Regions from separate parts of the Aeribacillus sp. FSL k6-2211 genome, predicted to be linked through region 2. Evidence: a T-box and tRNA genes for the amino acid it is inferred to sense, from the RefSeq annotation. Region 2 holds a T-box; the other holds one or more tRNA genes.
What was found. A T-box is a leader RNA that pairs with one kind of tRNA and senses whether it is charged. The one in region 2 lies ahead of ileS (isoleucine--tRNA ligase), so its partner is inferred to be a tRNA-Ile.

Region 1: it has a tRNA-Ile gene. The T-box ahead of ileS (isoleucine--tRNA ligase) is inferred to sense a tRNA for this amino acid. The anticodon was not compared.

Annotation. Positions count from the first base shown of each region.
Region 1 is NZ_CP150190.1:987,257-997,933, reverse strand. Features, by position in the region: gene NSU19_RS04980 (TraR/DksA C4-type zinc finger protein) at 1-225, shown strand, start outside; gene NSU19_RS04975 (transposase) at 190-1,098, opposite strand; gene NSU19_RS04970 (transposase) at 1,169-2,029, opposite strand; gene NSU19_RS04965 (glucose 1-dehydrogenase) at 2,203-2,961, opposite strand; gene NSU19_RS04960 (ISL3 family transposase) at 3,163-4,332, opposite strand; gene NSU19_RS04955 (IS4 family transposase) at 4,549-5,799, shown strand; gene NSU19_RS04950 (methyl-accepting chemotaxis protein) at 6,021-6,869, shown strand; tRNA gene NSU19_RS04945 (tRNA-Asn) at 7,080-7,151, opposite strand; tRNA gene NSU19_RS04940 (tRNA-Ile) at 7,251-7,324, opposite strand; tRNA gene NSU19_RS04935 (tRNA-Gly) at 7,331-7,401, opposite strand; tRNA gene NSU19_RS04930 (tRNA-His) at 7,630-7,705, opposite strand; tRNA gene NSU19_RS04925 (tRNA-Phe) at 7,723-7,795, opposite strand; tRNA gene NSU19_RS04920 (tRNA-Asp) at 7,907-7,982, opposite strand; tRNA gene NSU19_RS04915 (tRNA-Met) at 7,985-8,061, opposite strand; tRNA gene NSU19_RS04910 (tRNA-Ser) at 8,072-8,161, opposite strand; tRNA gene NSU19_RS04905 (tRNA-Ile) at 8,174-8,250, opposite strand; tRNA gene NSU19_RS04900 (tRNA-Met) at 8,257-8,330, opposite strand; tRNA gene NSU19_RS04895 (tRNA-Ala) at 8,341-8,413, opposite strand; tRNA gene NSU19_RS04890 (tRNA-Pro) at 8,425-8,501, opposite strand; tRNA gene NSU19_RS04885 (tRNA-Arg) at 8,505-8,581, opposite strand; tRNA gene NSU19_RS04880 (tRNA-Leu) at 8,587-8,675, opposite strand; tRNA gene NSU19_RS04875 (tRNA-Gly) at 8,683-8,754, opposite strand; tRNA gene NSU19_RS04870 (tRNA-Leu) at 8,761-8,842, opposite strand; tRNA gene NSU19_RS04865 (tRNA-Lys) at 8,850-8,925, opposite strand; tRNA gene NSU19_RS04860 (tRNA-Thr) at 9,102-9,174, opposite strand; tRNA gene NSU19_RS04855 (tRNA-Val) at 9,334-9,409, opposite strand; rRNA gene NSU19_RS04850 (23S ribosomal RNA) at 9,506-10,677, opposite strand, start outside.
Region 2 is NZ_CP150190.1:2,434,694-2,445,370, reverse strand. Features, by position in the region: gene NSU19_RS11700 (YggS family pyridoxal phosphate-dependent enzyme) at 1-144, shown strand, start outside; gene NSU19_RS11695 (cell division protein SepF) at 167-628, shown strand; gene NSU19_RS11690 (YggT family protein) at 638-901, shown strand; gene NSU19_RS11685 (RNA-binding protein) at 980-1,756, shown strand; gene NSU19_RS11680 (DivIVA domain-containing protein) at 1,852-2,361, shown strand; T-box leader at 2,413-2,637, shown strand; gene ileS (isoleucine--tRNA ligase) at 2,690-5,464, shown strand; gene NSU19_RS11670 (hypothetical protein) at 5,857-6,147, shown strand; gene lspA (signal peptidase II) at 6,242-6,718, shown strand; gene NSU19_RS11660 (RluA family pseudouridine synthase) at 6,722-7,636, shown strand; gene pyrR (bifunctional pyr operon transcriptional regulator/uracil phosphoribosyltransferase PyrR) at 7,800-8,345, shown strand; gene NSU19_RS11650 (solute carrier family 23 protein) at 8,491-9,786, shown strand; gene NSU19_RS11645 (aspartate carbamoyltransferase catalytic subunit) at 9,942-10,677, shown strand, end outside.

The DNA.
Region 1 (10,677 bases), 1.4 Mb from region 2:
ACTCCACCGTTATCGTACGGAGATATGTATAATTCCGATGATGAAATTGGATATATTGAAGATATTGAAAACTTCATTTATACAGATATTGAGGGAAAAAACGTAAACGTCTATCCGTCACATGAACATAAACGATATGAAAAAATGCTTGATGAAGAGGATTTAACAGTTTTATGGGGAGATCTTCCATTAACAGAAAAAGAACCATATACGAAAAATGATTAAAATTACAAGAAGACAAAAAAAGGGCCTGTCCGATAAGTCCCTAAAATGAAGCAAGTGGAGAAAAACAATGCGTTTCTCTCCACTTGCTTTTATATTTTTTCGATTTTTATCTGAAAGTAGCTGGCGGATGCCGGCTACTTTCAGGAAGTTGTGGGCTAATGCCACAATCCCAAACTCAACATGTACCTTGTCGAGGCCCCGCAAAGAAAATCTGCGGAACGACCGATTGCCCTTGATGTGACCGAACACACTTTCTGCCTCGACTTTGCGTCGAGCGTAGATAGCGGCTTTCTCTTCACATTCAAGGGCTGTTTTGGCCTTTGCTTTCATTTCTTCGAAGATGGGATTCCAGTGAACTTGTCGGTTGCCTTTCGCTTTTGTGCATTTCGCTTTCAATGGGCAATCGGTACAATCTTCACATTCGTATATTTTGAAGCTTTGTTCATAGCCAGATGGATTCTTTTTGTTTTGGTATTTTTTAAACGTTACTCTCCTTCCATTCGGGCAAATAAAACAATCATCCTCTTCACAATAGGTCCAGTTTTTGGCATTTTTAATGTCTTTTTTGTATGTACGTGTTTGTTCTTTTACATAGCTCCCATAAGGAATTAGAAACTCAAACCGGGGCTCTTTCTCATCACCAACTGCATATACATAGTTTTCTTCACTACCATAGCCTGCATCCGCAATAACTGTTTGGGGCATCGGTAATGAAGTGGAGGCTAGCTTCTCCATATGTGGGATAAAGCAACGTGTATCGGTCGGTCGTTGATGAATGGTATAAAACAAGATAAACTGATTCTCTGTCCCCATTTGCACGTTGTATCCGGGCTTGAGCTGACCGTTTTTCATATGGTCTTCTTTCATGCGCATGAAGGTTGCGTCTTTATCCGTTTTTGAATAGCTGTTACGATCGCCAAAGATTTCATTCTGCTCCTTGTATTTAGCTAGTCGAGGTAAAAAATTTTCTCGAATCAGTTTTAAAGGTTTTTTCCATTTCTTGCGTTCTGTTCGTTTTTCCTTCCGAACTTTTGTATCGGATTCCTGTTCGATTTCCTCTGTTAGGATTTCGACTTTTTTCTTCTAATTTTTGAGCGATGGCTTCCAAGTTCTGTTCCGTGATTTCTGGATCTTCTTTCGCCTCTTTTTGTGCTGTTCCTGCTTCTAATTGGGTTAATTCTTGAATGTACTGAAGTGTTTCTTGAATTTTTTCTCTTACCTTCGCTTCAAATTTCGAGGTTGATTTTTTCCACACGAAAGAATACTTATTGGCATTGGCTTCAATTTTAGTACCATCCAAAAAGTAGTTTTCCATCGTGATGTAATTTTCTTCAATCAACTTCAGAATCATCGCTTCAAATAACTCATCCATTAGGACCTTCATCCGTCCGCCTCGGAATTCGTTGATTGTCCGGAAATCTGGTTGTTGCATCGCTGAAAGCCACATGGCAGGAATATTTTCTTTAACGAGTTTTTCGATTCCTCGACAAGAATAAACCTTTTGAGAATAAGCATACAGAATGATTTTCAGCATCATTTTGGGATGATAGGAACTTCTGCCGCCGCCTTTATAATGAGAAAACAATTGTTTATCTGGTATCGCCTCCATTTCGTCCACGACACGTGCCACGTGATGTTCGGGTATGAGCGATTCAATATCATAAATCATTTGAACTTGACGGTTGTCATATGGTTTGAAAGTAGGGGCTAAATTTCTTTTGGCAGGAGTTTTTTCTTCTTTTCCATCTAGAGGAAGTGTCATTTGTGTGTTATAATTTTCAGGAGTAATCATTTGATTGCTCATAAAAAATCGTCCTTTCTGTAATGTTGTGTGGTAACTTCATTTTACTAGAAAGGACGATTTTTTTGTGCATTTTTTTAAAGTGAAAAAATGAGGGGCTCCAAAAAGTCAGTTACCCTGACTTTTTGGACAGCCCCCCTTTGCACACAATTATAAAATAAAATTTCAGTTTTAAATTATAATGCTGTCAAGCCGCCGTCAATCGGATACACAGCTCCATTAATAATCTCCGCATCATCTCCAAGCAGGAAAACGACAAGATTTGCGACTTCTTTTGGTGTGCCGTAGCGCTTGGCAGGAATCCCCTCTTTAATGGCAGCTTCTGCTTCTTTTGATCCTTTTGTAAACCGTTCCATCATATTCGTAGCGGTCGGTCCAGGCGCAATAGCATTAATCCGAATATTTTTATCCGCATATTCGCCGGTCGCCGTTTTTGTCAGCCCAATCACTCCGTGTTTTGTAGCAGCATAAGGGCCGACCCCTGGACTTCCTACAAGTCCTGCGTTGGACGCTGTATTAACGATGGAACCTCCACCATTTTCAAGCATAGCTTGAATAACATATTTCAAGCCATAAAAAGCTCCTTTTAAATTGATATTGATTACTTTCTCAAAAGCATCATCCGGATACTCAGCTATAGGCGCAACTGCTCCCTCAACGCCGGCGTTGTTAAAGAACATATCGATTTTTCCGAATGCTTTTTTTGTTTCCTCTATGTATCGTTTCACATCCTCAACTTTGCTGACATCCGCTTGAACAAAGATAGCTTTTCCACCTTTTTCTTCAATCTGGCGAACCGTTTCCATGCCGTTTTCTTCTGACAAATCGACTACAGATACAAAAGCCCCCTTGCTGGCCAACAATAAACAAACTTCACGCCCAATTCCGCTGCCGCCGCCAGTGACAATCGCAGATTTGCCTTCAAAATTTGCCATTTTTATATACCTCCTTTATCAAATTTCAAAAAATTGTTTACATGCATAAAGTATACACCATATTTGACGTCATCAAAAGATTACTTATTTAAAAATTAAAATAAAAATATATCAGCCGACAGTAGCATTGCATTAAGTTAATTTTAATTTGTCAAGCCCAATTTTATGGTTCATCACCAAAAGATGTACTTGATTTTTACGTTAAAATGTGATAGAGGTCTCTAGACGGACACGCAAAGTAAAACGCTGGATATTTCGATACCCATATCCTCGCCTTTTGATCAATTTTATTTTGTTGTTGATTCCTTCCATTGGACCATTTGAGTAAGAAAAAACGATGCAAGAAAGCACTGCGTCTCTTCGGGTGATGAGTGCCTTGGCAATACTGCGTACGGCGGCACAGTCGCTAAAAAGGTACCGGTCAAACCATTGGGTCAAACGAGTTTCGGCTTGCTTTCTTGTTTGGCTTTTGGATACGTAACGGAAATGTTGAAGTGCTTGATAGACATCACGTAAATAAGCACTTTCTTGGCACCATTGTCGAACTTCCTGTCTCTCTTCTTCTGTTAATTTTTCTGGACGTTGGCTTAACAATCGGCACACGCGGCGAACGCTTCCATGTTTGGTTCCGCCTTTGGCAAGGTATTTGCGACAACGTTCCAGTGCATCGGTGAATAACTGAATCACATGGAAGTGGTCAAGAACATGGATGGCTTTTGGACATACCTTTTCAATGGCTTTTCTCATGGCAGGAGCCAAGTCGCTGACAACATACTTCACTTTGGAGGCGACGGGTTGAAGCGCCTCCACAATGGCTTCTTCATTTTTTCCAGAAGCAATGGAAAGGACATTCCGAGTCTGTGTGTCCATCACCGCTACTCCGTAATCATGTCCCTTTCGGAAAGCGAATTCATCCACACATACTACTGTAGGATTCGATGTTGGTAAAAGAGCCGGGGCATATTGATAAAACCAGCGTTCTACTGTCGTATAGGCGAGTTGTAACAAGCGAGCGACTTCTTGAATCGTTTTTCCGATGCATAACTGGGCGACCCAATGTTGAAACGATTCCGTCGCGATACTGTGAGACGGAAGTCCCGGATAAGAAACGGTGAACGTCAGAAAACAGGCTTGGCAACGCCGTCTTTCTATGGGAAGTTCAATCCAAAATAAACCGACCGTATTTGTATAGCCATGAATCCATTGTTTTCGTTTCGATGATATTTTGGTTGTCCGTCCGAAGCAAGTCGGGCAGATCGGACAATGAGGAGGGAGGGAAAGTTCAAAAATCCATCGTTCTCCCTCTTTTCGTTCTCCATGAATAAGAAAGCCTGGTAAAGTGATCAAATCTTTGATAAACTGAGATTGCATGCGAAATTTCCTCCATGGTTGATGGTTTGGTCACCTTTACCATACAGGAAATTTCGCATTTTTTGTACCCTTGATCAGAAAACAACCTGATTGTCAAGTACATTTTGTGGTGAAGAGCCAATTTTATGTTAAATTTCATCTTTTTGGATATAAAAAAACTCCTTATAATTAGGATTGGCAGTCCTATCCAAATCCTAAGAATAAGGAGAAACCATTATGGATAAGAATACCACAGAATCCACAATAAATGAACTATTTAAAGAGATCGATCCAATAACTTTTTCAAAACTAATTAATGTGATTGACGTTGACAAATACATTAAAAAATTAACGGCGTATAAGTTTTTACAACTTTGTATCATCGCTCAGTTAAACGAATTGGAAAGCTTAACAAAATTGGCCAAACATTTGAAAGACAAGGAAGAGTTGCAGACATATCTGGAATTTGATGCAATTAGTACTTCGCAACTTTCTCGCAAATTAGGCCAATTATCCCCTCAACTGTTTGAAAAAGTATTTAAATATCTGGTCTTAAAGATCCAAGGGCAAATGAAAAATGCCCCGATCATCCGAAACATTGGTCGTCTTCTGGTCATTGATTCTACCACGATGAGCATGAGTTTGAGCCAATATCCATGGGCAACTTTTCGTAAGACAAAGGCTGGTGTTCGACTCCATTTAAAGGTTGTTGTAACGAAGGATATCACTGTTCCGGATCAAGGGATTATCTTACCCGCGAAACATGCCGATCGCACACAGATGGACGAACTCATTGAAATCGATCCAAATGCGATTTACTTGTTTGATCGAGGGTATGTCGATTACAAACAGTTCGACCGCTTATGCCGAGAAGGGGTGCGATTCATTACCCGGCTTAAAAAGAACGCAGAGATTGAAGTTTTATCGGAACGGATTCCCAATCCAGAACGTTTGATTTATAGGGATCAGATTGTCATTTTAGGAAATGACCGTAATCATACCAAAATGACTCATCCTCTCCGATTGATCGAAACGGTCGACAGCGAAGGGAATCCCGTGATCATCATAACCAATTGCTTTGATCTTTCTGCGGAAGAGATTGCAGATTTATACCGATATCGCTGGAAGATAGAGACCTTCTTTAAATGGATGAAACAGCACCTTAAGATAAAAAGATTTTATGGAAAAAGTCAAAATGCCGTTTACAATCAAATTTGGATCGCCCTAATCACCTATTGCTTACAGGCCATGCTCCAATTAAAAGTGAATCACGATGGTCCTTTATTAGAGATCAAGCGAACTTTACAGAATCTGCTTTTTAAAGGTTTTGACTGTTTTGTTCGCTCCCTTTTTAAAAAGCCAATTCGAACGTCCAACGGTCGGAAAAAATACCATTGGGAAAAAGATTTTGAAACCATCGTGTACCAATTTGAAGAAGGGGAGGTGGAACACCTAGACGATTTAGTTTATGATCCAATGTTTCTGTAATATATTACCAAATTGTGGAAATGGACTGCCGATTAAGACGTCATTGTCCTTTTAAGCTTGCTTAGAAAGATTGTATGTCTGAATATTCAGTTACATGAAATAACTGGAATTTTTATTGAGCTTGACAAACATTAAATTTTTTTATGCAACGCTACTGATCAGCCGATAATAAAAATGTGAATAAAAAAGACCATGTTCAAGCATACAAGGAGGTACACGATTTGGATATCGTCCAAGCAATTATTCAATCCATTCCAATTTTTAAACAAGTTTTGCGAGAGGATATTATGATCACAGTCTTTGATCATGAAAAATATTTATTTTATTCTCCCAGCAAAGATTTAGACTTTGGTCATCAACCCGGTGATCCATTGCCGCCGAAGTATTTGAACTTTCAGATGGTTGACAGGGAAAAGCCGGTTGTCGTCAAAGTCCCCGAAGAAGAATTTGGCATACCGTTTGATAGCATATCCGTGCCTATAAAAGATGAAAACGGCAATGTGATCGCTGCAATAAATGCGGCCATCAGCACTAAAAAGCAGCATTATTTAAAAACCATTATTGATGAAATAGAAAGCTTTTCCCACTCATTATTAGATAAAATACAGCAAATTGTGGCTCATTCTGAAGAACTGTCAGCAACTGCTGATGAAATAACGCAAATTGTGAAAAAAGCAACTGAACATTCCGACAAAGTCGGCAACATAACGAAAATCATAAAAGAGATTAGTGATCAAACAAATCTTTTAGGCTTAAACGCAGCGATAGAAGCTGCTCGCGTTGGCGCTGCCGGTGCTGGATTTGGCGTAGTGGCAAATGAAATACGCAAATTGTCTACAAATACGAAGGAAGAAACAGTAAATATTGAACAAACATTAGACAGCATTCAAGAATACATGAAGCGAATGGAAAATGATTTTAACGAAATATCCCAATCTTCACAAGAAGAAGCACAACTAATCACGGAACTAATGGCAGATTTAGAAAATTTAAATCGAGTTTCCCATAAATTAAAAGAATTCATGAAAACTATAATGGGATACGATGAAGATATGGAAATCAAACAATAAAAAGGAATTCACTTTTCTTAACAAATACAAAAAGCGTTGCAAGTATTGCAACGCTTTTATCATCAATGAAAATGAAACGATCTATTTCCAATTCTATATATATAGACAACAAATGGCAGAGAAGGAGGGATTTGAGCCCTCGCTCCGCTAAACACGACCTACACCCTTAGCAGGAGCCTCTTCATCCACTTGAGTACTTATACATACTGACTCCGCAGGCAGGATTCGAACCTGCGACCGTTCGGTTAACAGCCGAATGCTCTACCACTGAGCTACTGCGGAATATAAAAAAAATTTAAAGCATTTTGCCAAATAGAGCAGCTTTTGACTGACAATTGCAACAATGTCAATTGCCCAACTAAGCTGCTAAAAAAATAGCAATGGGCCTGAGTGGACTTGAACCACCGACCTCACGCTTATCAGGCGTGCGCTCTAACCAGCTGAGCTACAAGCCCATATTAAGCGGGTGATGGGAATCGAACCCACGACATCAGCTTGGAAGGCTGAGGTTTTACCACTAAACTACACCCGCGCGAAAATATTTATTTTTCTATTTAAATGATAAACACGCATTTTCCATGCCTCTTCCTCTTCCAGCATTGTTCGAGGATGTAAATGCGTCGAGGCAACTCGCAGATTATTCATTGAAGTGTCGCTCGTGGCTGAGGTTTTACCACTAAACTACACCCGCATAATAAGCTGATAATAGAAATAAATACTTACTTTCAATGCCATATTATCTATCTCTACTATAGGCAAATGGGGCGACTGATGGGAATCGAACCCACGAATGCCAGAGCCACAATCTGGTGCGTTAACCACTTCGCCACAGTCGCCGCAATTAATAAAACAATGGCTCGGGACGGAATCGAACCGCCGACACAAGGATTTTCAGTCCTTTGCTCTACCGACTGAGCTACCGAGCCGTAAAACTCCGATAAAAAATTATGTACAATCCATCATTAAAGAAAGAATTCATTGACACAATCTGCTGTACTTGAAAAAATTCCTCATACAGCTGTTGAATCAATAATTAATGGCGGTCCCGACGGGAATCGAACCCGCGATCTCCTGCGTGACAGGCAGGCATGTTAACCGCTACACTACGGGACCATTGGTTGCGGGGGCAGGATTTGAACCTGCGACCTTCGGGTTATGAGCCCGACGAGCTACCGGACTGCTCCACCCCGCGATAATAATGACGGAGGAGGAGGGATTCGAACCCCCGCGCGGTTTGACCCGCCTCTCGGTTTTCAAGACCGACCCCTTCAGCCAGACTTGGGTACTCCTCCATATAATAAAGATGGTGGACCTTGCAGGATTCGAACCTGCGACCGGACGGTTATGAGCCGTCTGCTCTGACCAGCTGAGCTAAAGGTCCGAAAAATGGCGGTGGAGGGGATCGAACCCCCGACCTCACGGGTATGAACCGTACGCTCTAGCCAGCTGAGCTACACCGCCAAATTAAATATGGAGCCTAGCGGGATCGAACCGCTGACCTCCTGCGTGCAAAGCAGGCGCTCTCCCAGCTGAGCTAAGGCCCCTTTAAATTCCCTGGTCGGGAAGACAGGATTCGAACCTGCGACCCCATGGTCCCAAACCATGTGCTCTACCAAGCTGAGCTACTTCCCGATATGGCGCGCCCGAGAGGAGTCGAACCCCTAACCTTTTGATCCGTAGTCAAACGCTCTATCCAATTGAGCTACGGGCGCAAATATGGTGCCGAGGACCGGACTTGAACCGGTACGGTAGTCACCTACCGCAGGATTTTAAGTCCTGTGCGTCTGCCAATTCCGCCACCCCGGCACAGAAAAGCGGAAGACGGGATTCGAACCCGCGACCCCCACCTTGGCAAGGTGGTGTTCTACCACTGAACTACTTCCGCATATGATGCGGGTGGAGGGACTTGAACCCCCACGCCGTAAGGCGCTAGATCCTAAGTCTAGTGCGTCTGCCAATTCCGCCACACCCGCGTCAAAATGGTGAGCCATGGAGGATTCGAACCTCCGACCCTCTGATTAAAAGTCAGATGCTCTACCGACTGAGCTAATGGCTCATAAAAAATTTTTTTCTCCCAATCCATTTTTCATTTGTCATATGCCCCTTCCTCTGCCAGTCTTTTCGAGGATGTTGGATGCGTCGGGACAACTCTCTGATTGTTCGTCGAAGCATTGCTCGTTACTCTGACGACTAATCTAAAAGCTCCTGCTCAATATGCAACACCTTTAATGATGCCGGCGAGAGGAATCGAACCCCCAACCTACTGATTACGATTCAGTTGCTCTGCCAATTGAGCTACACCGGCATGATGAATACAACAATCAATAATCAGTCTTGCTTCATTTGATCGTCGTTCCAATCTTAGAAATCTTGTCCAAGGAAAAGTTCAATTGGTACGATGAAGCAGCATGAAAGACGATATCTCGACCGTGCTTTGCCAATTGAGCTGAATCGATATACTGTATGGTGGAGGATGACGGGATCGAACCGCCGACCCCTTGCTTGTAAGGCAAGTGCTCTCCCAGCTGAGCTAATCCTCCAATTCAAAAATCACCAGAGGACATATGCAAAGTAAATAAAAGCCCATAATTCTTTCAAAACTAGATAACGGTTCCTTCACGAATAGATGCTCTTTCTTGGTTAAGTCCTCGATCGATTAGTATCCGTCAGCTCCACGTGTCACCACGCTTCCACCTCGGACCTATCTACCTCGTCATCTTCAAGGGATCTTACTCGCGTTTAGCGATGGGAAATCTCATCTTGAGGGGGGCTTCACGCTTAGATGCTTTCAGCGCTTATCCCTTCCGCACATAGCTACCCAGCGGTGCCCCTGGCGGGACAACTGGTACACCAGCGGTGCGTCCATCCCGGTCCTCTCGTACTAAGGACAGCTCCTCTCAAATTTCCTGCGCCCGCGACGGATAGGGACCGAACTGTCTCACGACGTTCTGAACCCAGCTCGCGTACCGCTTTAATGGGCGAACAGCCCAACCCTTGGGACCGACTACAGCCCCAGGATGCGATGAGCCGACATCGAGGTGCCAAACCTCCCCGTCGATGTGGACTCTTGGGGGAGATCAGCCTGTTATCCCCGGGGTAGCTTTTATCCGTTGAGCGATGGCCCTTCCATGCGGAACCACCGGATCACTAAGCCCGACTTTCGTCCCTGCTCGACTTGTAGGTCTCGCAGTCAAGCTCCCTTCTGCCTTTGCACTCTCCGAATGATTTCCAACCATTCTGAGGGAACCTTTGGGCGCCTCCGTTACCTTTTAGGAGGCGACCGCCCCAGTCAAACTGCCCACCTGACACTGTCTCCCGCCCCGATCAGGGGCGCGGGTTAGAATGTCAGTACAGCCAGGGTAGTATCCCACCGTCGCCTCAGCGCAAGCTGGCGCTCACGCGTCTCTGGCTCCTACCTATCCTGTACAAGCTGTACCCACATTCAATATCAGGCTGCAGTAAAGCTCCACGGGGTCTTTCCGTCCTGTCGCGGGTAACCTGCATCTTCACAGGTACTATAATTTCACCGAGTCTCTCGTTGAGACAGTGCCCAGATCGTTACGCCTTTCGTGCGGGTCGGAACTTACCCGACAAGGAATTTCGCTACCTTAGGACCGTTATAGTTACGGCCGCCGTTTACTGGGGCTTCGGTTCGCACCTTCAGCTACAGCTTAAGCGCTCCCCTTAACCTTCCAGCACCGGGCAGGCGTCAGCCCCTATACTTCACCTTACGGTTTCGCAGAGACCTGTGTTTTTGCTAAACAGTCGCCTGGGCCTTTTCACTGCGGCTCATCATGGCTTATCACCT
Region 2 (10,677 bases):
CAATTGCAGGAACAAGTGAAAGCTCTAAATATAGCGAATGCACCATGTACAGAGCTATCAATGGGGATGTCCAACGACTACAAAATCGCGGTTGAAGAAGGGGCTACTTATCTTCGCATCGGCTCCTCGCTAGTAGGTACATAAAACGAAACTGGAGGTAAATCAGATGAGCTTAAAGAATAAATTTAAAAGCTTTTTTGCTCTCGATGATGAAGATTATGAGATTGAAGATATGGAAGCTCCGGAAGATAAACACCAACATGAACCGATTATGTTCAATCACAACAGCAGCGTTGAAAAAAATGCCGCTTTCGGAAAACAAAATGTTGTAAGTTTGCAAAGCGCCCAAAAATCTACTAAAGTAATATTATGTGAGCCAAGAACGTATTCAGAGGCGCAAGAAATTGCTGATCATCTGAAAAACCGCCGTTCATGCATTGTCAATTTGCAGCGGATCGGGCATGATCAGGCAAAAAGAATTGTTGATTTTTTAAGCGGCACTGTTTATGCGATTGGCGGAGACATCCAGCGTGTTGGAACAAACATATTTTTATGTACCCCAGATAACGTAGATGTCGCCGGCTCCATTTCCGATTTCATGGCAGATGATGAAAATAAAAGGTGGTAGAAATGATTGATGGGGACAATATATAACATATTAAGTTTTTTGCTCGATATTTATTCCTATGCGATTATCATTTATATTTTAATGTCTTGGTTTCCGAATGCAAGGGAAACGTCCATTGGACAATTTTTAGCGGCTATATGTGAGCCTTATTTAGAACCGTTTAGAAGAATCATTCCTCCATTAGGGATGATTGATGTATCTCCTATTGTTGCATTGATTGCCCTGCATTTTGCAGATTATGGGCTGTATGCTCTTTTTAGTATGATTTCATAAAATTCATTCGCCGATTGACATTCGAATTGTTTTGTATGCCAATCGGCTCTTTTCATATCATAATTGGAGTTGTCTCTTATGGAGAGTGTTTATCAGCATTTTCGCAAAGAAGAAAGGGAGTTCATTGACAAAGTCTTTGGATGGAAACAATTTGTGACTGAGCAATATCGGCCAAAATTGACCGATTTTTTAGATCCGCGGGAACAGAAAATCATTAAGACATTGATCGGTGAAAATCCGGATGTTCACGTGCAATTTTTCGGAGGCTATAAAAATGCTGAAAGAAAGCGGGCTTTTTTTTACCCTGACTATATTCAACCGACATTAGATGATTTTTCAATGTTCGCATTTGAAATCATGTTCCCGAAAAAATTCGTGACATTATCACATCGCGAAGTGCTTGGATCGCTTATGTCGCTCGGCTTAAAACGGAGCAAGTTCGGCGACATTATCATTCATGATGAAACGGTGCAAGTCATGGTTGCGCAAGAAATTGCCAATTTCCTGCAGCTGAACTGGAATAAAATTGGAAAGATTTCCGTTCGTTTGAAACAGATCCCATTCGAAGATGTGTTTTCTCATGAAGAAGAAATGGATATTTCTTTGATCACCGTTTCTTCGCTTCGGCTCGATGCTGTTCTAGCAAATGTTTATCACCAATCTCGGCAAAAAATAAAATCGCTTATTGAAAATAGTCTCGTCAAAGTCAATTGGAAAATTGTTGAGGATGCTCATTTTGAAATTGCGGAAGATGATGTGTTATCTGTCCGAGGATTCGGAAGAAGCAAAGTTTTGGCAATTGAAGGGAAAACAAGAAAAGATAAGTGGCGCATTAAGATCGGAATACAAAAATAATATTACAAATGGAAAGATTTTTGCCCATTCTGTCGAAAAATCGTTTATAATTGGATTAGTGTTTTGCGAAAAACATACATATGGAGGTGGAATTTGTGCCTTTAACCCCGCTGGATATTCATAACAAGGAATTTACAAAAGGCTTTCGCGGCTATGATGAAGATGAAGTAAATGAGTTTTTAGATCAAGTGATTAAAGATTATGAAATGGTCATCCGCGAAAAGAAAGAATTGGAATTAAAGGTGAAGGAATTAACCGAGAAGCTGAATCACTTTACAAATATAGAAGAAACGTTAAATAAATCGATTTTAGTTGCGCAGGAAGCTGCGGAAGATGTGAAAAGAAACGCTCAAAAGGAAGCGAAGCTGATCATTAAAGAAGCGGAAAAAAATGCTGACAGAATCATCAATGAAGCACTTGCTAAATCGCATAAAATTGCAATGGAAATCGAAGAGATGAAAAAGCAGTCAAAAGTATTCCGCACCCGTTTTCAAATGCTCATCGAAGCACAGCTTGATCTGCTAAAAAATGATGATTGGGATCACTTAATGGAATACAATGTCGAGCCAATCTTAGGAGAAGAAGCGGAAGAACCGAAAGTATAACTTGACTTTTTTGTTCGTGATTTCATATAATACGAAAATAAAACGGAATATGACAAAACAATGAGAGGGACAGTAGTCCTTTCAAGCCCTTTATGACAGCGAACCGGGGACGGTGGAAGCCCGGGTAAAGGCGAAAGGATGAACATCACCCTTGAGTCCATAGCTGAAACATGCTAGTAGGCTGTGGCGGCCAAGTCCGTTATGTTTATGAGTGGATGTGCATGATTTGTGCGCATCTAAAAGGGTGGTACCGCGAGATTCCTCCTCGTCCCTTAGGGATGAGGAGTTTTTTTATTTTAGTGAACAAATATTATGTGGAGGAATGGGAATGGATTATAAAGAGACGTTACGAATGCCGAAAACAGACTTTCCAATGAGAGGAAACCTTCCGAAAAAAGAACCTGAGATCCAGAAAAAATGGGAAGAGATGGATATTTATGAAAAAGTGCAGGAGCGCACGAAAGGACGGCCTCTTTTCATATTACATGATGGTCCGCCGTTCGCAAACGGGGATATTCATATGGGGCATGCCTTAAACAAAATTTTAAAAGACATTATTGTCCGTTATAAATCCATGAGCGGATATTGCGCACCGTATGTTCCAGGATGGGATACGCACGGTCTGCCAATTGAAACAGCACTTTTGAAGAAACAAAAAATCAATCGAAAAGAGATGGATGTCGCGCAGTTTCGAAAACATTGCGAGCAATATGCATGGGAGCAAATTGAGCGCCAGCGCGTGCAATTTAAACGCCTTGGAATTCGAGGCGACTGGAAAAATCCATATGTCACCTTGAAACCAGAATATGAAGCCCAGCAAATTCGCGTCTTTGGAGAAATGGCAAAAAAGGGATATATTTATAAAGGCTTGAAGCCGGTTTATTGGTCTCCATCGAGCGAATCTGCCTTGGCAGAGGCGGAAATTGAATATTATGACAAACGCTCGCCTTCTATTTATGTTGCATTTGAAATAAAGGACGGAAAAAATATATTAACAGATGGAGAAAAAATCGTCATTTGGACGACTACTCCGTGGACTATCCCTGCAAACTTAGGAATTGCTGTTCATCCTGATTTGGAATATTCTGTAGTGAAGGTTGGAGCTGACAAGTTTGTGATCGCATCTGCCCTGCTCGAAGAAGTGGCAAAAGAGCTGGACTGGACAGAATATGAAGTAGTGAAATCGTTTAAAGGCAAAGAGCTGGAATATGTGGTTGCGAAACACCCGTTCTATGACCGCGATTCATTAGTGATCCTTGGCGAACATGTAACGACCGACGCTGGTACAGGATGCGTCCATACAGCGCCAGGCCATGGGGAAGACGATTTTGTCGTCGGACAAAAATATAACCTAGGCGTATTATGTCCTGTCGACGAAAGAGGGTACATGACAGAAGAAGCTCCAGGGTTCGAAGGATTGTTTTATGATGACGCAAATAAAAAAATAACGGAAAAATTAGAAGAAGTAGGGGCATTGCTAAAGCTTTCATTTATTACACACTCCTATCCACATGACTGGCGGACAAAGAAACCAACGATTTTCAGAGCAACAGCGCAATGGTTTGCGTCCATTAAAGATTTTCGAGACGAATTGCTGCAAGCAATTAAAGAAACGAAATGGATCCCTAATTGGGGAGAAATTCGCATTCATAACATGATCCGCGATCGAAGCGATTGGTGTATTTCCCGTCAGCGGGCATGGGGCGTGCCAATTCCAGTGTTTTATGGTGAAAATGGGGAGCCGATCATAACAGATGAAACGATTGAACATGTGGCAAAACTGTTCCGCGAGCACGGCTCGAATGTTTGGTTTGAACGCGAAGCAAAAGACCTGCTTCCAGAAGGATTTACACACCCTTCAAGCCCGAACGGCATTTTTACAAAAGAAACAGACATTATGGACGTTTGGTTCGATTCAGGCTCTTCTCATCAAGCAGTTTTAGTTGAACGGGAAGATTTGCAGCGTCCTGCTGATCTTTATTTAGAAGGCTCTGACCAATATCGCGGCTGGTTTAATTCATCGCTGTCTACAGCAGTTGCTGTCACCGGAAAAGCTCCATATAAAGGCGTTTTAAGCCATGGATTTGCGCTGGACGGCGAAGGACGGAAAATGAGCAAATCGCTAGGAAATGTTGTTGTTCCTGCCAAAGTGACGGAACAGTTTGGAGCAGATATTCTTCGTCTATGGGTAGCATCAGTTGATTATCAATCGGACGTTCGCGTCTCTGATGCAATCTTAAAACAAGTATCTGAAGTATATCGGAAAATTCGCAACACGTACCGTTTCTTGTTAGGAAATTTGTTTGATTTTGATCCAAATCAGCATCGTGTTTCTGTAGAAAAATTAAGAGAAGTGGATCGCTATATTCTCATTAAACTGAATAAACTAATTGCCAAAGTGCGAAAAGCATATGAAGAATATGATTTTGCATCCATCTATCATGACGTTCACAATTTCTGTACGATTGAGCTAAGCTCATTTTATCTTGATTTTGCAAAAGACATTCTGTATATTGAGGCTGCTGACAGCCATAATCGACGTTCTATCCAAACGGTTTTATATGAAGCGCTTCTTGCTCTTGTAAAGCTGATGACACCGATTTTGCCGCATACAACAGAAGAAGTATGGGGACATATTGAATCAGTTGAAGAAAAGAGCGTACAGCTTGTCGATATGCCGGAAGCTGTAGAGATTGAAGGCAGCAAAGAGATTGAAGCGAAATGGGATCAGTTTATGTCAGTTCGCGATGATGTATTAAAGGCCCTGGAAATTGCCCGAAATGAAAAAGTGATCGGCAAATCGTTAAATGCTGCTCTCATCCTTTATCCGAACGAAGAAATAAAAGAATTGTTCAATTCAATACAAGAGGACTTAAAACAGCTGTTTATTGTTTCCCAGTTAGAAATTGCCGGTGATTACAAAGATGCTCCGGAAGAAGCGCAAACATTTGATAGCATCAAAATAATTGTGAAGCAAGCGGATGGTGAGACTTGTGAAAGATGTTGGGTTGTTTCAACAGATATAGGCACTGATCAAGACCATCCGACATTGTGCAAAAGATGTGCAAGCATTGTGAAAGATCACTACAGCCATCTAGCATAGTTTTATCAGGGGGCTGTCCAGAAAGTCAAATCGCCATTGAAAACAACACCGATATATCAACGTTTCTAAAACATTAATGGGGGCGTCAATAAGCCGTAAAAACGACTTATCAGACACCCCCTTTTTTCATTTAGCAATGCTTCCTCATAAAGAAGTGTCATAAAAAGAACGATCTTTCATTGAAATCCGTCATAGTCAATTGGAAAAGTTTTCTCGGATGCTTTTTCAAAAATGAATACTTTGCTCAAAATTGAAAGAAGAATTCAGCTTTTAGCTTTTAAAGTGTGAATCATTTCCAAGCCGCTATTTACGTGTGTGGAAAAACTTGAATGTGATAGGAGGCAGTACGGCGGTTACAATATAAATACAAAACAGACGAGGGGGTTTTAATAATGAATCCGCTCGATCAAATCAAAGACGAATTAACGTTAATGAAGGACGAACTCAATGCGCGGCTCGCCAAAAGTCAATTGGATGACCCGATTTTTATCCGGGATGTAAAAAATGAGCTCAACGATGTTGAGCTTGCATTGGAAAAAATGGAATATGGACTTTATGGCATATGTGAAGAAACATTGCAAAAATTGCCGCTCGAACAATTGGCACAAATTCCGACAGCCAGAACGATTCATGATTTTCTCAATATGAAATCATATTTAAAAAAAACACTAGAATATCATTAAGAAGTGAAGTGAACAAGCTTCACTTTTTTGCTTGTTCCCCTTCTTTACTGTTTGTCAAAAAATGTGCTAAAATTTGATGGAAACTTGCCAGTGAGTGGGGGAACACAGTGTGCTTAAATATTTGATTGCATTATTTGTCATCGCTCTCGACCAATGGACAAAATGGCTGATCGTAAAAAATATGGAAATTGGCGAAAGCATTGAAATTATCAACGGATTTTTATACATAACGTCTCACCGCAATAAAGGAGCGGCTTGGGGAATATTACAGAACCAGATGGTGTTCTTTTATATTATTACCATTATTGTTGTCGTAGCGATTATTTATTATATGCAAAAATATGCGAAACAAAATGCAATGCTGGGGGTTGCTCTCAGCTTAATGCTCGGCGGAGCGATTGGGAATTTTATTGACCGCCTTTACCGTAAAGAGGTGGTGGACTTTATTCATACATATATTTTCGGCTATAATTTTCCAATTTTTAATATTGCCGATTCGTCTTTAACAATTGGTGTTATTTTACTTTTCATATATTTTTTGTTTTTTGAAGAAAAGAAGCAAAAGGAGTAGAAAATGGAGCAATTTACTTTTGTTGTGACGGAAAAAGAGGAACATGAACGAATAGATAAATTTTTGTCCAATAAAAATGAGAATTGGTCAAGAACGTCGGTCCAAAATTGGATCAAGGACGGGATTGTTTCAGTAAATGAAAAATCGGTGAAGGCCAATTACAAGTGCCAAACGGGTGATGTTATCACTGTATCTGTTCCAGAACCGGAAGAGCTGGATGTCAAGCCTGAGCCGATGGAGCTTGATATATACTATGAGGATGAAGATGTCATCGTTGTCAATAAACCGCGCGGGATGGTCGTTCATCCAGCGCCGGGACACACTTCAGGAACGCTTGTGAACGGTCTTTTATATCATTGCAAAGATTTGTCCGGCATTAACGGAGTCCTTCGCCCGGGAATTGTTCACCGGATTGATAAAGACACTTCAGGTTTATTAATGGTCGCCAAAAATGACTACGCTCATGAATCATTAGCAAATCAATTAATGGAAAAGAGAGTTGAAAGGAGATATAAGGCGATTGTACACGGGGTAATTCCGCACGACCATGCCACAATTGATGCTCCGATCGGAAGGGATCCAAAGGATCGGCAAAAAATGACGGTGACAAAAACAAACAGTAAAGAAGCTGTCACCCATTTTCATGTGCTGGAACGATTTTCGGATTTTACATATATAGAATGCAGGCTGGAAACCGGGAGAACGCATCAAATCCGCGTGCATATGAAATATATCGGTTTTCCGCTAGCTGGCGATCCAAAATATGGACCGAAAAAAACACTTCCAATTCGTGGACAGGCACTTCATGCAGGCGTACTCGGTTTTGAGCATCCAAGAACAAAAGAGTTTTTGAAGTTTGAAGCACCGCTTCCGGAAGAATTCGAAAAGATTTTGCAAATGTTACGAAATGATCGTTGACAATTACGAGCTGCTCTGTCATAATACGTTTAGACAAAACAGCATCCTTTAACTGCAGTCCCGTGAGGCTGAGAAGGAATCGTATGGCAATAGGTGAGCTATGCACAAAACCTCTCATCCTCAGGATGAGAGGTTTTTTTAACCGAAATTTGAGGTGATGAGCATGCCGGAAAAAGCGGTTGTGTTAGATGAGCAGGCGATCAGAAGGGCGCTAACTAGAATAGCCCACGAAATTATCGAACACAATAAAGGGATAGACAATTGTGTTTTGGTCGGAATCAAGACAAGGGGAATTTATCTTGCCAAACGTCTTGCAAAAAGAATAGAGGACATTGAAGGAAAAGAGATACCTGTCGGCAACCTTGACATTACCTTTTACCGGGATGATTTAACACAAAAAACAGAAAGCGGCGAACCGCTCGTTAAAGGTTCAGATATCCCGATCGATATTAACAATCGAAAAGTCATTTTAGTGGACGATGTCCTTTACACGGGAAGAACAGTACGGGCAGCGATGGATGCCATTGTTGACTACGGCAGGCCAGCGCAAATCCAGCTCGCTGTACTTGTTGACCGCGGCCATCGCGAACTACCGATCCGAGCGGATTATGTCGGAAAAAACATACCTACTTCAAAATCAGAAAAAATTGTTGTACAGCTTTTGGAAGTAGATGAAAAAGAAAAAGTATCCATTTATGAAAATGAATAGATGTCCCTTTTAATAGCAGTCCCGTGAGGCTGCAAAGGGGTCCGAAAGGTGTATACGCTATTTGTATGCACTTTGGCAAAAACCTCTTTGTGCCTCATCGGCCAAAGAGGTTTTTTTATGCAAATTCCATAAGGAGGAAAAAAACATGAAACAAAATATTATACTAGATGTTCATGATAAACCTGATTTTATCACATGGCTCGCCCTAAGCTTCCAACATTTATTTGCCATGTTTGGAGCAACGATTCTCGTACCGTTTTTAGTCAAAATTGATCCTTCTGTTGCCTTGATTTCCAGCGGTCTCGGCACACTCGCATTTATTTTGATCACAAAAGGAAAAGTGCCGGCATATGTCGGCTCCTCCTTTGCCTTCATCACACCGTTAATTGCGGCTAAAGCTGCCGGCGGTGTAGGAGCGGCGATGATCGGCAGCTTTTTGGCAGGTTTAGTTTACGGAGTTGTCGCACTTATCATCAAACAGACAGGATATAAATGGATTATGAAATTACTTCCAACTGTTGTCGTCGGTCCAGTAATTATGGTAATCGGACTTGGCCTTGCATCAACAGCTGTGAGTATGGCCATGAACGATCCTAAAGGACATTACAGCTTGCTTCACTTTTCAGCAGGTCTTGTTACGCTTCTGATCACCATTATAACAATGGCATTTTTTAAAGGATTTTTTAACCTAATCCCTGTATTAATCGGAATTTTCGGCGGATATGTATACTCGCTTATAATCGGCATTGTCGACTTTCAAAAAGTGGCGGAAGCCAAATGGTTTCAGCTCCCGAACTTTATCATTCCATTTGTTGATTATACACCTCACATTACATCTGAAATCATTCTGCTGATGGTTCCAGTCGCAGTGGTGACATTATCCGAGCATATCGGTCACCAAATGCTGCTAAGCCAAGTAATCGGAAAAGATTTAATCAAAGACCCTGGACTTGCCCGTTCCATTCTCGGCGACGGAGCGGCAACCATGATTGCATCTCTTATCGGTGGACCGCCGAACACGACATATGGCGAAAATATCGGCGTATTGGCGATTACAAGAATTTACAGCGTTTATGTCATTGCCGGTGCAGCTCTATTCGCAATCTTGTTTGGCTTTATTGGAAAAATATCAGCCTTGATCAGTTCGATTCCAACTCCAGTAATGGGAGGCGTTTCAATACTTCTCTTCGGGATCATCGCATCTTCAGGATTAAGAATGATGATTGAGCATAAAGTTGATCTGAACGAAAAAAGAAACTTAATTATCACTTCCGTCATCTTAGTAATAGGAATTGGCGAAGCAATGATTAAGTTCGGTGAAAGCTTCGAATTACACGGAATGGCATTAGCTGCAATCATTGGCGTCATTTTAAACTTTGTGCTCCCAGGAAAAAAAGAAGAACATATTTTTGACACAAATGAAGAAGATTCTGTAGCGTAGCAATCACCTTTTAAAAAAGTCCAGAGAGGCTTTCAAGGGTGTGTGAGACAAATCAAGCTTCGCCATTTGCTTACACCCTGTCATGCCTTGGCAGGGTATTTTTTTTAAAATTCAAACGTCAATCGCTTTTATTTAAAGGAAAGGGGAAGAAAGCGATGAAACATTTAGTGACCATGAGCACGCTGTCAACTGAAGAGATTATTGCCATTTTGGATGAAGCGGAACACTTTAAAATGGGAAAACGATGGAAAGTCGGAGAACAAACATTTATCGCCAACTTGTTTTTTGAGCCGAGTACGAGGACGAGGTTTAGTTTTGAAGCTGCTGAAAAAAAACTTGGACTTGACATTTTAAATGTGGATGGAGCTTCTTCAAGCATTCAAAAAGGAGAATCGTTGTACGATACTGTAAAAACTTTAGAATCAATCGGTGTCGAGGCAGTCGTGATCCGTCATCCGCAGGATCGGTATTTTGACGAGCTGATCGGCCGTGTCCAAGTATCCATATTAAATGCTGGCGATGGGTGCGGACACCATCCAACGCAATGTTTGCTCGATTTGATGACAATTCGTGAAGAGTTTGGGAGTTTTAACGGATTGACGGTTTCCATCATCGGTGACATTCGCCACAGCCGTGTAGCAAGATCTGATGCAGAAGTGCTGACAAGGCTCGGGGCAACCGTATTGTTCTCTGGACCTGAAAAATTTCGGGACGACACCAATCCATACGGTACATACGTATCGATCAATGAAGCAATCGAAATGTCAGATGTTGTGATGCTCTTAAGAATCCAGCATGAACGCCACAGCGAAAAATGGACAGCTGATCAATATTTGGAGCAGTACGGATTGACAAAGGAACGGGAAAAAATGATGAAGGACCATGCGATTA